Linked DNA regions of Teredinibacter turnerae T7901. The protein of the gene in region 1 interacts with the protein of each later gene in a pairwise test. Links are inferred from orthologs where the notes say so. Each region holds a gene or a part of one and is shown on either strand. Other genes may lie near its edges.

The links. Proteins that work in one complex are often made in the same cells at the same time.
Region 2: the proteins of cysE (region 1) and cysK interact in binary tests that used the Escherichia coli proteins (3 or more experiments, as listed by UniProt). The link is inferred for Teredinibacter turnerae T7901 from one-to-one orthologs.

The regions. Positions count from the first base shown.
Region 1 is NC_012997.1:684,075-691,479, forward strand. The notes cover bases 2,471-5,463. They hold cysE (serine O-acetyltransferase), read right to left. Parts: upstream 4,376-5,463; coding sequence 3,566-4,375; downstream 2,471-3,565. Other genes in these bases: efp (elongation factor P), read left to right, coding at 2,471-2,486; epmA (EF-P lysine aminoacylase EpmA), read left to right, coding at 2,594-3,562; TERTU_RS02920 (TonB-dependent receptor), read left to right, coding at 4,980-5,463. Outside these bases: TERTU_RS02895 (PilZ domain-containing protein), read right to left, coding at 1-760; EF-P beta-lysylation protein EpmB, read right to left, coding at 860-1,867; more of efp, read left to right, coding at 1,917-2,470; more of TERTU_RS02920, read left to right, coding at 5,464-7,405.
Region 2 is NC_012997.1:4,430,549-4,437,815, forward strand. The notes cover bases 2,728-5,582. They hold cysK (cysteine synthase A), read left to right. Parts: upstream 2,728-3,559; coding sequence 3,560-4,606; downstream 4,607-5,582. Other genes in these bases: typA (translational GTPase TypA), read right to left, coding at 2,728-3,177; nhaD (sodium:proton antiporter NhaD), read right to left, coding at 4,736-5,582. In the rest of the region: TERTU_RS17815 (GFA family protein), read left to right, coding at 91-441; TERTU_RS17820 (hypothetical protein), read right to left, coding at 607-1,014; more of typA, read right to left, coding at 1,354-2,727; more of nhaD, read right to left, coding at 5,583-5,977; TERTU_RS17845 (hypothetical protein), read right to left, coding at 6,902-7,267.

The DNA.
Region 1 (7,405 bases):
AGTTGTCTTTGTCCTGCAGCACGGATGGATGCAGGCGCGCATATTGTGACCAGCTCTCGAGTGCATTGTAAATATGAGCGATATCGTTGCGGCTCAATTGATTCATGCGGGCGGTCGCCATCAACAGCACACGCATATACGCGGTTTGGATATTGGTCGCTGGTCGGCTCAGCAGCAGCGGGTCTTTTACCGGAGTGGCGAGCAGGTCAAAGTATTCTGCAATTTGGAAATAGACGTGTAGCTGGTGCCAAAAGCCCGTGGGCAATTGGGTATAGAGTTGATAATTGCGGAAAAAGATCAACCCGATGCCGGTAATTGCGCGATGCAACGCTTTGGCGAGCGCTTCCATAACCACGGGCTTGAAGCGCTTTTGGGCGCAAATATCCGAAACGCACCGGCCGTAGCCGTCAATCATCGATTTTTGAATTGCCTGGGCAATGATTGCGGTTTTTTGTGCGCTCTCCGGAAGGTTTATCGGCTGTTGCAGAAAGCTGCGGGTTAGACCCTGAACCGCGTTTTGCGCGGCTGGACGCAACGCTTCGAGGATCTCGAGACGCGTGTCATAGCTGCATTTTAAACGGGCAGCTTCGGGCAGGCTGTGGTAGAGCAGAATACTGGTTTCTGTGGTTTGAGTGGCGCGAAATTCGTTTGCCCACTCTTCCACTTTCGCCGGACGAGTCGCGCAGAAGCTCAACTTGGTGAGGTCCGTTGTTGGCAACTGCAGGTCGTTAATGTATTCAGGTAAACTCGGCTGGTTCATTCTAACTCTGGGTGTCTCCATCCCCGATCCATTTGCTAAAGTATAGCGGTTTCTGCATCTGACACCGTTTTTCGCGGATTTAGCGTCAGATTGCAGTAGCTAGCGAATGGGTGTTTTGCTCGGGGCTCCGGGCTCTTCCTTGACTAGCGTGGGGACCAGATAACCCGGGAGTTGGGCGAGAAGCTCTTCTCTGAGTCGCCTGGCGTCTAATTCATCAACTTCGTAGTGAGCGGTACCGGATACGCGATCCAGCAGGTGGAGATAGTAAGGTAGTACGCCGCTTTGGAACAACCGTTTACTTAGCTCGATCAGAATGTTTGCGCTGTCATTGATGTTTTTTAGCAGTACTGTCTGGTTAAGTAAGGTTATTCCTGCCTGCTTGAGAGCTTCGAAGACAGCCTCGACACTCTGGTCGATTTCCTGCGAGTGGTTGCAGTGCGCCACGACAACCATTTGCGCGCGGGTGGCGCTCAACAGTTCCAGCAGTGTTGAGGTGAATCGATCCGGCAATACAACGGGTAGTCGGGAATGAATTCGGATCCGAGTGATATGGGGGATGGCATCAATTTCGGTTAACAACCAGCGCAATTGTTTATCGCCCAGCATCAAGGGGTCGCCACCGCTGAGGATCACCTCGTCGATCTCCGGGCGAGTTTTGATGTACGCCAGCGCCGCCTGCCACTCGGTGCGCGAGGGGGTGTTTTGGCGGTAATCGAAGTGCCGGCGAAAGCAATAGCGACAATTGATGGCGCAGTGAGGCGCGGCGATTAATAGCACGCGGCCGTGGTATTTGTGGATAAGCCCTGGTGCAGGATTGCTTTTTTCTTCTTCTAGCGGATCTTCAGAATAGCCTGGCGTTACCGCGAATTCTTCTCCCAGGGGTAATACCTGTAGCAACAGCGGGTCGTTTGGGTCGCCTGGACGCATGCGTGACACAAAGGCCTCACTGACGCGCAACGGGAACAGCGCTGCTGCACGCTCTGCCGCTGGCAACCACTGGTTGTCCAGGCTGAGACGCGACAGGAGATCTGCGGGTTTGGTAATTTGATTAGTAAGTTGTTCCTGCCAGCTTTTGTGCTGCCAAGTTGGAATGGTGTGAGGTATCATTAGCGCCTTTTTTCTATACAGCAAAGATTCACGTACTTTTGAGGTCAAAATGGCTACCTATTCTACCAACGAATTCAAGAGCGGTTTAAAAGTTATGCTCGACGGCGATCCCTGTTCCATCGTCGAAAACGAATTTGTAAAGCCTGGTAAAGGCCAGGCGTTTAACCGCGTAAAAATGAAAAACCTGAAATCCGGCCGCGTCTGGGAACGCACCTTTAAATCGGGTGAATCTCTCGAAGGTGCTGATGTAGTTGATCGCGATATGCAATATCTCTACAACGACGGCGAGTTCTGGCACTTTATGGAGCCTGAATCGTTCGAGCAGTTCCAGGGCGACGCGTCTGTGGTCGGTGATTCTGCAAAATGGTTGAACGAGCAGGATACTGTTGTTGTAACCCTGTATAACGGTTCCCCACTGGCAGTAACGCCGCCTAACCATGTCGAGTTGGAAATTGTGGAAACGGACCCGGGTTTGAAAGGCGATACCGCGCAAGGCGGCACCAAGCCAGCCACGCTGTCTACCGGCGCCGTGGTTAAAGTACCTTTGTTCCTTTCCACAGGCGAGACTGTCCGCGTTGATACCCGTACTGGCGAGTACCTGGGGCGCGCGAACAAGTAATTTGCGCCTTGGTCGATTTGCGATGCCTATTGCGTCGCGAAACTGCTAGAAAAAGCTGACATAAGTCAGCTTTTTTTTCGTCTAACGCGATTGAGAAAAGAAAGAGTATGAGCTGGCAACCCACTGCAACAATGGATGCACTCGCGCGACGCGCTCAAATGATTCAGCAGGTGAGGGCGTTTTTTGCTGCCCGCTCAGTACTGGAGGTCGATGTACCGGTGATCGGACGAGCCACCGTGACCGATCTCAACCTGGACAGTCTGTGTGTTACTCGTGCGGTGGGGAGCGCCGGCAGCACCCTATCCGGTTATTTGCAGACCTCACCGGAATTTTTTATGAAGCGGCTTCTCGCTGCGGGTTCTGGTGATATCTATTACCTGGGCAAGGCGTTTCGCGCCGATGAATCCGGCCGCATACACAACCCTGAATTCACCATGCTGGAGTGGTATCGCTGCGGTATGGATGACCGTGCGCTGAGTGACGAGGTTGTCTCGTTGTGCCGCGCGATTCAACCGGGTGTTGCTGTCGTGGTTACCGAGTACGGCGCTGTATTTGAACAGCATACTGGCCTGAATCCGCACACCTGCAGTACTGAGACGTTGGCGGACTATGCGCGTGCTCACCTGGGGGTGGACTGGTTCGATGAGCCTCGCGGTTTGTGGCTGGATCTGCTTTTTACCCATTGTGTCGAGCCGCAACTGGGAGACGGTCTGGTGGTTATTCGTGATTTTCCCGCATGCCAGTGTGCCTTGGCGCGGGTCGTACCAGACGAAACCGGTGTGCCGGTCGCACGCCGGTTTGAGGTTTACTGGGGCGGAATCGAGCTGGCGAACGGGTATTGGGAGCTGGTGGATGCACAGGAGCAAAGAGCGCGGTTTATGCAGGACAACAAAGCCCGGGTCGCGCAGGGCAAACCCGAAATGGCGCTAGATAACGATTTTCTTGCTGCGCTGGACGCCGGGTTGCCCGAATGCGCCGGGGTGGCTCTGGGGGTTGATCGCCTGCTTATGTGCGCCTCGGGCTGCGCACATATTGGCGAGGTTATGAGTTTTCACGGCACCTCCCGATGCGACTAAACCCTAGCAATCACAACTGATTTGATGATTCATATCCAGCGCCGGGTTATCTGTATTGGGTTTGCCTACAGTTACCGCAGGCACCCCGACCACGGTAGTGTGAGGTTCGACCGGTTTTAAAACCACACTACCAGCCCCTACCTTGGCACCTTCGCCAATTTCGATATTGCCCAGAATCTTGGCGCCCGCGCTGATCAGCACACCGCGACGAATTTTTGGGTGCCGATCGCCCGCTTCTTTACCGGTTCCACCCAGGGTTACCGCTTGCATGATGGATACATCGTCGTCAACGACGGTGGTCTCTCCGATCACAATACCGGTGGCATGGTCGAGCATAATGCCCCGGCCGATCTTGGCGGCAGGGTGAATATCGACCCCAAACGTTAACGCAATGTGGCTTTGCAGAAAAAACGCAAGGGATTTTCTCCCCTGTTTAAATAAGCAGTTGGACACGCGAAAGGATTCCAGTGCGTGGAAACCTTTGAAGTAGAGAAACGGCAGTAGATAAGAATCGCAGGCAGAATCGCGATCAAATACGGCTTTAATATCCGCGCGCACGATATCGCCAAGATCGCAATGGTTTTCCAGCGAGTCCTCAATAATTTCCCGAACTTGCAACGCACTTAGCGCCGGGCTAGCAAGTTTGTTGGCGAGGTGAAAACTCAGCGCACTTTCCAGCGTGGAGTGATTGAGAATTGTGGCGTGGAGGAAGCTGGCGAGCGCTGGCTCTTGCTCCGCCTCTTGCAGGGTTTCCTGGCGAATAGTCTCCCAAACCGGATCTGCGACGACGGCTCGTGGCTGTTTTGCTTGCATGATTCTGCTCCCGACGGGTTGAGCGGCCTATTATTGGGGTTCGCCGCTGATATTTCCAGCGCAGCTAGTGTCGCAATTTCAGCGCAAATACTGAGTCAAATCGCCCCCGTCATTGGCTGGTGCTGGTTGAGATTGCCGATTTCGGCCGCGCTGGCGGAGAGGTCAAAAAAACCATTTTTGGCGTCAAAAACATCTCATATTTGTATTTATCTTCTTGTTTTACCTTGTATGCCGACGACTATCGCCCTCTGCTTTCCATCTACGCCTGAGCCTCGCTGTGGATAAGTTAGCCCGTTAAAAGTAAGACTCTCGATTGAACTCTCAGACCAAAGAAGCACCCAACAACAACGATACGTTGACCAGCACATACTAAAGGGTTAGCATTGTGTCGCTCATGCATTCATGTATACATGTATGCGTTAAGGTGCCAACATGTTTCTAATAATGGCGCTCCCTCAGTTGCCGGCTTCCAAAGCTCGGAGAGGTTTCGATATTTAGAAGTGCGGAACTAATAATAAATTCCCTTGAGGGTATCTCAGTGAAAATAAGAAATAGATTCTCAATTAGCAAAACCGGATTCTTGAGCCTTTGTGTAGCGGCGAGTATGGCTCAAGCCCAAAATTCATCAAATCTGGAAGAAGAGGTCCTGGTGACGGGATATCGCGCCAGTCTTCTCAATTCAACGGCGGCAAAGCGCAATTCCGTTGGGTTTTCCGATGAAGTGTTCTCGGACGATATCGGCAAGATGCCTAGCCAGAACCTGGCGGAATCGCTGTCGCGAATTCCTGGTGTGCGCATCGAGCGCGAAGTTACTGGTGAAGGTCAGCAGATTTCTGTACGTGGCCTGGGGCCTGAATTTACCAAAGTGGTGATGAATGGTAACTCCATTTCGGTTGCATCCGACGGCAGTCTGGGCTCTGGTCAGAAAGGACGTCAGGTGGATCTGGATATGTTCCCGCCGGAATTGTTCAGCTCGTTGGCGGTAAACAAAACCAGTAGCGCGCAGCAGGTGGAAGGTGGTGTGTCTGGTTATGTGAATATGCGTACCATACGAGCTTCTGATATGGGGGATGGCTCCCACTTTCGCGTAGGCCTGGAAGGGGCTTACAACGAAATGAGCGGCGAAACCAGCCCGAAATACAGCTTTATGTACGGCTATGACACCGAAAAATTCGGCGTGTTGGCTGGTATCGTAGGTAAAAACAGCAAATCGCGCACCGATGGTTTTGAGTCCGTGGGTAATTACCAGGATGGCTGTGTTGCGCATTGGTATGACGCCGTTGATGACGATGATCAGCCATTAGGACGTAAATCCGGCTGTATCGGAAATACGGAAGGGCGTGAAGGTTACTATCAAAGCACTGGAGCAAACACCTTCAACTATACCGACATCGCGACCGCCGATTACGCAGCGGCGCATCCCGGCGTTAATGTTGGCGATCAACTCGATCTGAATGCCGTCTCTGGCTTAACCGATGAACAGCTGGATAACATGAAGCTGCCTTACATCGGCCGTCCGATGTACACCTACGGTGATCGCGACTCCCTGTCGATGATTCTCTCCGCGCAGTTCCGACCCAACGAAAACATCGAAGCATCGCTGGATATTTTGCGTGCGGAAGCTGATCGTTCCTTCGTGCGTAACGAATTGGTTAACATTTATCGCCGCAACTATTTGCAGTATGGCCTCGCCTGGATTCCAGAAAACATTCAGTTGAATGATGACGGTGTGGTGCAAAGCGGAACCTTTTACAACAACCGCGCTTGGGTCGGTTCTCGGGCATACGAAGAAGAGCTGACCTATACCTCGATTATGCCGAGCTTACACTGGCAGATAAGCGACGTGTTTGTGATGGACCTGTCCGGTTCACGCACCGAATCTGACTTTGACCGCGATGAGCCCTACTTGCTCTATTACTCCGCGCCCGGGGTAATGACTCACGATTACAACAGCAAAATGCCCACGGTCACCCACTCGGTAGATGTAGCTAGTGCCGGTTCCGGTTGGACCTTCGGCGCAGGCCCGGGTACCGAAGGCGATGCTTACCAGGCGGGGGACTTCCGTTTTCAGCGCAATGCCCGCACCACCGAAACCACATCGTTTAAAGCCGATTTCGCGCTGGGTGAAGACGCGGATATCAGCGGCATTAAGTTCGGCGTTCACTGGGATGAAAACATTTCTGATACCACGGGCTTTACCGGTGGCGATGATTGGAATAACAGGGTGCGCACTTCCGACCTCAACGATAATTTCGCAAATTATGTGATTGATTCGCCGATCACTGATCTCACCGGTAAAGGTGTGAAAGGGATCGCGAGCGTTAACTGGGGGGCCGTTAAGGACGCCGTTGATTACGACAACTTCGTACCAGACAGCAGCGCTGGCGGCGACCAGTTTGGTTCCACTATCGGCGACATCGAAGAGAAAATCTTTGCGGTCTACGTGGAAGGTAACAGTGAGAGCGAAGTTGCCGGTCGTCCGTTCCGTACCAACTTTGGTGTCCGTTTGGTCGATACCGAGCAAACCATCTCTGCCAACGGTTTGACTAAAACGTCGGACTACAGCCGTATTTTGCCAAGCTTTAACGCTGTATATGACGTCACTGAGAGCTTTAAAGTCCGCGGTAGTGCATCACGCAGTTTGACTCGTGCGAATCCGTCTTCCATGTTCCCCTCCGCCGCCTGGAATGGTTCTGGTGTCGACGAAGTGGCGGTGGGCAACTACCAGCTGCAACCGTTCGAATCCACCAACTTCGACCTAGGTGGCGAATGGTACTTCGGTGATCTGGGTTATGTCGGCCTGAATTACTATCAGAAAGACATTACCGGCTTCGTAAAACCACGCGACAGACAGATTCCGCTGAACGAAGTTCAAGCCGCTGTGGAAGCGCTTGGCTATGACTTCGAAGTTTCCGAAGACTCGTTGACCGATATTCAGCTGGCTGCGGTTGCCGATTGCGGTGGTATTGAAGAAGGTACGTGCATGACAAACATCTCTGACGATGTGAACATCGAAGGTGTTACCACCCT
Region 2 (7,267 bases), 3.7 Mb from region 1 along the record:
GCTGCAATCGACCAATGAAATAACACGACGACGCTAAGTACCTGAACCGAGTGTACAATCTGTACGCCCAATTCATTGCGAGAGCGTTACATGAGCACCCTGAAAATCCAATGTCATTGCGGCGCAATCCGCATCACGGCCCCCACACCCACACAAATTACGCGCTGTAACTGTTCGATATGTCACCGATACCAGGCGCTCTGGGGCTATTTCAGTCCACAAGACGTGACCGTATCGACTGCGCACGATGTGGAGGCCGCCTACGCTTGGGGAGATAAAGAGCTGGCGTTTATCCATTGCCAAAATTGTGGTTGCGTGACTCACTACCGCACCATTGGCGGGGAAGGCGCTCCACGTATCGCGGTTAATTTTCGTATGGCAGAGCAGGAACAGATCAACGCAGTTCCACTACGTGAGTTCGATGGAAAAACAATGTTGTAATAACCATCTTGCAATAACGATGTTGTATTGTTGCAGGAACCTCAGCTTAACCAGTAGTTTCTTAGCGTGACCTGTCGCGCCCTACAGGACTTACAGGAATCACCAGGTTAATCGGAGGTTCCTACAGTAAAACAACGGCCAGAACACCGTTCTGGCCAGCGAGACTTAAGCGCCCAACCCCAGTTGCTGGTATATGGTCGAAGCGAGGCCCATAGCACCAATCACGCGCTCAGTTGCATCGGCGCTGCAGGACAGCTCGGCTTGTTCAGCCGCGGTTTGCATCCAGCTTTTCTGATAGCTGTTGAGGGTGGACTGCGGGATAAAACCCGTCTGCGTCATAAACACATTTATTGAGCTGACATAGCCTTCAAATCGGTTGGCCTTCTCCTCAGGAAGAATGTTGCACTTCCTGTTTAAGGCAAGCGCGGTAGAAATCTGCGGGTACGCATTCAAAAACTGCGTTAACAGACTCATGGTATTTACTGTGTTACCCATTCCACCACCGGAAGAGTTTGGTCCCCCCGTGGCACAACCAGCGAGTAAACAGAATACTAACGCGTATATTTTTTTCATTGTGATTTTCCTGAACGTATTTAACTGAAGCTAAGCGTGGCTGCTGCGCCTAAATCGCCCCATAGGTCGAGCGCTACGTAGTTTGAGCCATAATTAAGCGCTGTCAAACCCTTGCCGCCGAGAATGCTACCTGAATAACACCGTGCACATTTAATGACGTGAATACAGCTCGTGGAGTGGAGCGATCAACACGCGGAGCATATTTTGAATCGCCGCGAAAAGGTTGGAATATTCTGAGGGTACTGAATGAATTCAGTTGAATGGGCGGTAGACAAATAGCGTGAAATCGTACTCATCTACCGCCGGGAATATCAGCCTGCCCCGGTGAGCAGGCCTGGCTTATTTACCGCCTGCGGCGTTTTTCGCGCGCTTGCGGTCGTTCTCGGTGAGCAGTTTCTTGCGTAAACGAATGCTCTCCGGGGTCACTTCCACCAGTTCATCGTCTTCAATAAACTCCAACGCCTGCTCCAGGGTATGGCGTACGGGCGGGGTGAGCGTCAGCGCTTCGTCGGTGCCTGCTGCACGAATATTCGTCAACTGTTTGGCTTTGGTTGGGTTGACGACCAGGTCGTTATCACGGGAGTGCAAACCCACAATCTGACCTTCGTAAATTTCCTCACCGTGCCCCAGGAACAAGCGGCCGCGGTCCTGCAGATTGAACAGTGCATAAGCCAGTGTTTTACCTTTAACCATGCTGATCAAAACACCGTTCTGGCGGCTGGTCACATCACCGGCTTTTACCGGGCCATAGTGGTCGAAAATACTGGTCATAATCCCTGAGCCAGAGGTCAGCGTTAAAAACAGTCCACGGAAGCCGATCAAGCCGCGTGATGGCACAATAAACTCCAGGCGTACTCGGCCTTTGCCATCCGGCTCCATGTTGGTCATTTCCGCCTTGCGCAAGCCCAGTTCTTCCATTACAGAACCTTGATGCTGATCTTCCACGTCGATAACCACGTTCTCGAACGGCTCCTGAATTTCACCGTCTACCTCGCGCTGAATCACTTCCGGACGGGAAACACCCAGCTCGAAACCTTCGCGACGCATGGTTTCGATAAGTACAGACAAGTGCAGCTCACCGCGACCGGAGACCACGAACTTGTCAGCGGTATCACCCTGACGCACGCGCAATGCCACGTTGTGGATTAATTCCTGTTCGAGGCGATCTTTAATATTACGCGAGGTCACGAACTTACCTTCCAGGCCAGCAAACGGCGAATCGTTTACCTGGAAAGTCATACTTACAGTTGGCTCATCGACGGTCAGTGCGGGCAGCGCCTCAATCGCATTGGGGTCACACAGGGTGTCGGAAATACCGAGCTTGTCGATACCGGTGATACAAACGATATCGCCAGCGGAAGCCTGATCCGTGTCCACACGCTGCAGGCCGTGGTAACCCATCACTTGCAAAACTTTCGCTTTGCGTTGTTTGCCGTCTTTATCGACAACCACAACCTGCTGGTTGGGGGACAGACTGCCGCGCGTAATACGGCCAACACCAATAACGCCGACATAGCTATTGTAATCCAGCGCAGAGATCTGCATCTGGAAAGGCTTGGCTTCTTCTACGGGAGGGTGAGGAACCTTATCCACAATCATCTGGAACAGCGGCGTCATGTCTTCCGCCAGGTTGTCTTCTTCCATGCCCGCAATACCGTTCAGGGCTGAGGCGTAGACGATTGGGAAGTCCAGCTGGTCTTCGGTGGCACCCAGGCGGTCGAACAGGTCGAACACCTGATCCATTACCCAGTCAGGGCGTGCGCCGGGGCGGTCGATTTTGTTGATAACCACGATAGGGTTAAGACCACGCTCGAACGCTTTACTGGTCACAAAGCGGGTTTGTGGCATAGGCCCGTCAACCGCATCCACCAGCAGCAACACGCTGTCCACCATCGACAATACCCGCTCTACTTCACCGCCGAAATCGGCGTGCCCAGGGGTATCCACAATGTTAATTCGGTAGCCATTCCAGTTGATGGCGGTGTTCTTGGCAAGAATGGTAATACCACGCTCGCGTTCCTGGTCGTTGGAGTCCATGATCCGCTCGGAGCTTTCGTCCTTGCGATCCAGGGTACCCGACTGCTTTAACAACTTATCGACCAGGGTGGTTTTACCATGGTCAACATGGGCAATAATGGCGATATTACGCAACTTCTCAATCACAGGGAGGGCCTCATTAAACGGGGTCTGCTCAAAAGGCGCGCATTATAGCGCCCGCTATAGGGCGAAGATAGGGATTTACGCGCGGGAATTGGCCCGCACGTTGACTTTTTCCGCCAACGCTCCCATATAATTCGACGTCTTACCTCGCCATGACAGGCACTGCCGGGCACATAACCCAACTCACGGCCAAATCCAGTCGCGAGCAACCGGCTTATCAGAGCACAGTTTTGTGTCGATTTTACGCCTGCGGCGACCCATTGCGACCCACAATATGGTTCGCAAACACCCGAATTGAACAGAGACTGCCCGGCGACGTCCAACAATAATATTTGCGCCAAACAGCCGCATTCTGCTCCAAGCAAACAAAAAGAGGCCCCCGACCATGAGTCAACGACACGAGAACATCCTCAGCACCATTGGCAATACGCCGGTAATTAGAATCAACAAGCTGGCACCGGAAAACGTCAATCTGTACGTTAAAATGGAAGCGTTTAACCCGCTCAGCTCGGTAAAAGACCGGCTGGCGCTGGGCATTATTGAAGCCGCGGAAAAATCCGGCGCACTCAAACCTGGGCAGACAGTGGTGGAAGCCACCAGCGGCAACACCGGCATTGGCCTGGCGATGGTTTGCGCACAAAAAGGTTACCCGCTAGTGGTGACCATGGTCGAAACCTTCAGTGTTGAGCGACGCAAGCTCATGCGTTTCCTCGGCGCAAAAGTCGTATTAACCCCCGCGGCGCAAAGCGGTACTGGCATGGTGAACAAGGCGAAGGAGCTGGCGGAGAAGAACGGCTGGTTCCTGGCGCGTCAGTTTGAGAACGAAGCCAATCCGGATATGCATTCACGTACCACTGCACAGGAAATACTTAACGATTTCAGTGACGTATCGCTGGACTACTGGGTATCGGGCACCGGCACCGGCGGCACGCTTAAAGGCGTGAGCCGCGTATTACGGGAAAAAAGCCCCAACACCAAAATTGTCATGACCGAGCCCGCCAATGCCGCCGAAGTCGCCAGCGGTATCAACCAGGAGCGCCACAGCGACGGCTCACCGTCCGCACGCCACCCCAGCTTTAACCCGCACCCCATCCAAGGCTGGACGCCCGACTTTATCCCCAAACTGGTGGAAGATGCGATGAACGAAAAGCTGTTCGACCTGAACGTGCCTGTTACCGGTGAACAAGCCATGACCTGCTCAAAAGAGCTGGCGCAAAAGGAGGGGATATTCGTCGGTATCTCCAGCGGTGCGACCTTTGCGGCTGCACTGGAGATCGCGAAAACTGCGCCAGATGGCAGCAACATTCTTTGCATGCTGCCTGATACCGGCGAACGGTATCTGTCGACACCATTGTTTGGTGATATTCCCGCAGATATGAATGATGAGGAATTGGATATCTCCAAATCGACACCGAGCTGTCAGCTGGGCTAGGTGGGCATCTCACCGGATGCGCGATCGGGTGAGATTGTACTGAGGACACGGCCTTACGAATGTCGGAAGAATGGTGCTGGCGTTGCAACTGCGACGCCAGCCAAAACAGGACAAATCAGCTCGGGAACCCTAGAGCACAGCCTGCGCCAAGTGGTAACTCAGCCAGTAACCCAGTGAATATGCCGCCAGCAGGTACCCGCCCATACTCAGGTAAGAAATAAAATTCACCTCTTTTACCTTGCTCATCGCGATAATTCCCGCTGCAGATCCGATAATCAACACAGACCCGCCAACACCCGTTGCGTAGGTAACCGACAGCCAGCTTGCCGTATCCATAGACACATCAGCCTTCAGCAACGCCGCGGTAAGCGGCACATTGTCGAGGACCGCAGAAACCAGGCCCAACACATAGTTAGCCGCCGACGTAGGGAGATGGTCGTAGACGCTGGTGAGGTAATTCAACACGCCCACCTCTTTCAACATACCCACGATCAGCAGCACGCCGAGGAAAAACAGCAGTGTGTCGAACTCAATTTCGCGGATATAGTTGAGAATATTGCGGTTGGCCTTCTTGCGGAACAAATACTGCGCAATCAGAAACATACAGGAAAGCCCGAATAGAAACGTCAATACTGGCGGAATCTGGAAGGCCGCGTTAAGCCCCAGCGTGCCTAGAATAGTGGTAAGAAAAATCAGCGCAATCACCACGTCGGTGCGCTCTATCACCGCAGGCGTGCTTTCAAACACCACCTCGCCATTCATTCGCAACGACAGCATAACAGCCAGCACCATCACTGCGGTTAGAGAAGGCGCGACCAACAGCAGTAAATTCGCAATAGAAACTTTGCCGGAAAGGAAAATCATCAGCGTGGTGACGTCGCCGGTAATTAGCGAGACTCCACCGCTATTTACCGCAAATACAATCAAAGTCGCATATTTTAAGCGCTTGCGCGGCGCTACTTTGAGACTCGTAATAACGGCGAGAGACACCAGGGTGGCAGTGACGTTATCGGCAAACGACGAAAACAGGAACGCGAACATCCCCAGCAAAATCATTAGCGACCGTTCCGAGAGAGAACTGGGTAGAAGGCGCTGCACCAGTGAACTGACAAACCCCCGACTATTCAAATAGGCGACGAAGGTCATCGCTGACATGAGAAATAACCACAAGCTGGCAATTTCCAACAGATTCTCGTCCAAGTGCTCAGTGACATGCTCAACGCCCCCCTCTGACGCAGGCATCAGATAGGCGATCAGCCAGCAAAGGGTACCGATAAATAAGGTGGATTTCGCTTTATTGATATGAATAACATCTTCGAGTACTACTAGAAAAAATGCGGCTATAGCCAGCACCAGGATAATCGTTGTCATATCAATACCACATGTTTTGACGAGAAAGGGCGCGAATTTTAGCGCTCGAATCGCATATAGCCAACGTATTTATTGACGCAGATTGGCTGCGCAACGCGCTAAATGCAGTAACTAGCGGGAAGAAGGCGGCACGACAGCAGCCAGTGGCCAAGCATAGCGTGCTCGGGTGAAGGCCAGGGCGCTGCCGACCTTATCCCGGCATAATCAGACGCTGACAGTGCCCAAGAGTTCAGGGTCACATCGAAAAGGCATAGCTCCAGGCTTGGTCACTGGCGCTGCGCGCGAACGGCAGTCGAGCTAAGCCCGTAAAACCTGATGGCTCACTTTCGCAACGGGTATCGGTCGCGAGCAACACGCTAGATACAAACAGCCTTAAACCACGATAGAAATGCCAGATTGGAGGATGTTAACCAGAAACCGCCGGGTCGCTAAGAACTCAAACCGCAGGGATTAAACCGATCTACCAACAACTTGGTGAGTTGCCTTGCTGAGAGGGAGTGAAATATTTGAAGGCCAACGCTGAAGCCTTAGAAAAAAGAAGGGAGCAAAACGCTCCCCAATTATGGCTAGATGAATAAATAACGCTAAAGCGTGAATAAATTCTGAACATCCGCTCTACGGCAATCAGAAAATACTTCACACGTCATGGATTATACGTAGGCCTCACTTTTCTACCAACCAATACCGCAATATTCGGAAGCCTTGTCACATAAATATTTTTTATTCTCTTATTGCCACACCAAAGTGCTATCAATGATTCGTGCTTCCGCAGTATTCGAACCAGCGTTAAACTCATTACTTCGTATACAGCAGAAAAATTAATATCCGAAATACATAAATAAGGAAATCTAAATATATAACTCGTTATTTCCCCACTCACCTCAGCACAAGCAAAAAGGTGTACAGCCTTTTAAAACTAAAAGACTAGGTCTGCTCAAGATATTTTTTCAAAAGCGCAATTTTATCTGGCGACAGGCTACGGGTGAGCGGCATATAAAGCGTGGTATTGCGATACTCTGGCGAAATGCGTTTTAAAATTTCGCCACCAACAGCATTTATAGTTGCCTCGTCATTGAGAGGAATCCGCTTGGACATCGCAGGAAAGAGCACATAAAAGAAGCGGAGACATTGTTGGTAAACTTCATCCCAGGCCACCGTATCCGCCTGCAATAAATCCTCGACAGCACCCTCCGAATATTTACGCAACGAATTAAAGTAAGCTTGGTAACCGTTAACGGTATGGGTAAGCATCATAAATCCATCGACACCCATAATCTGGCCAAAGTTAAC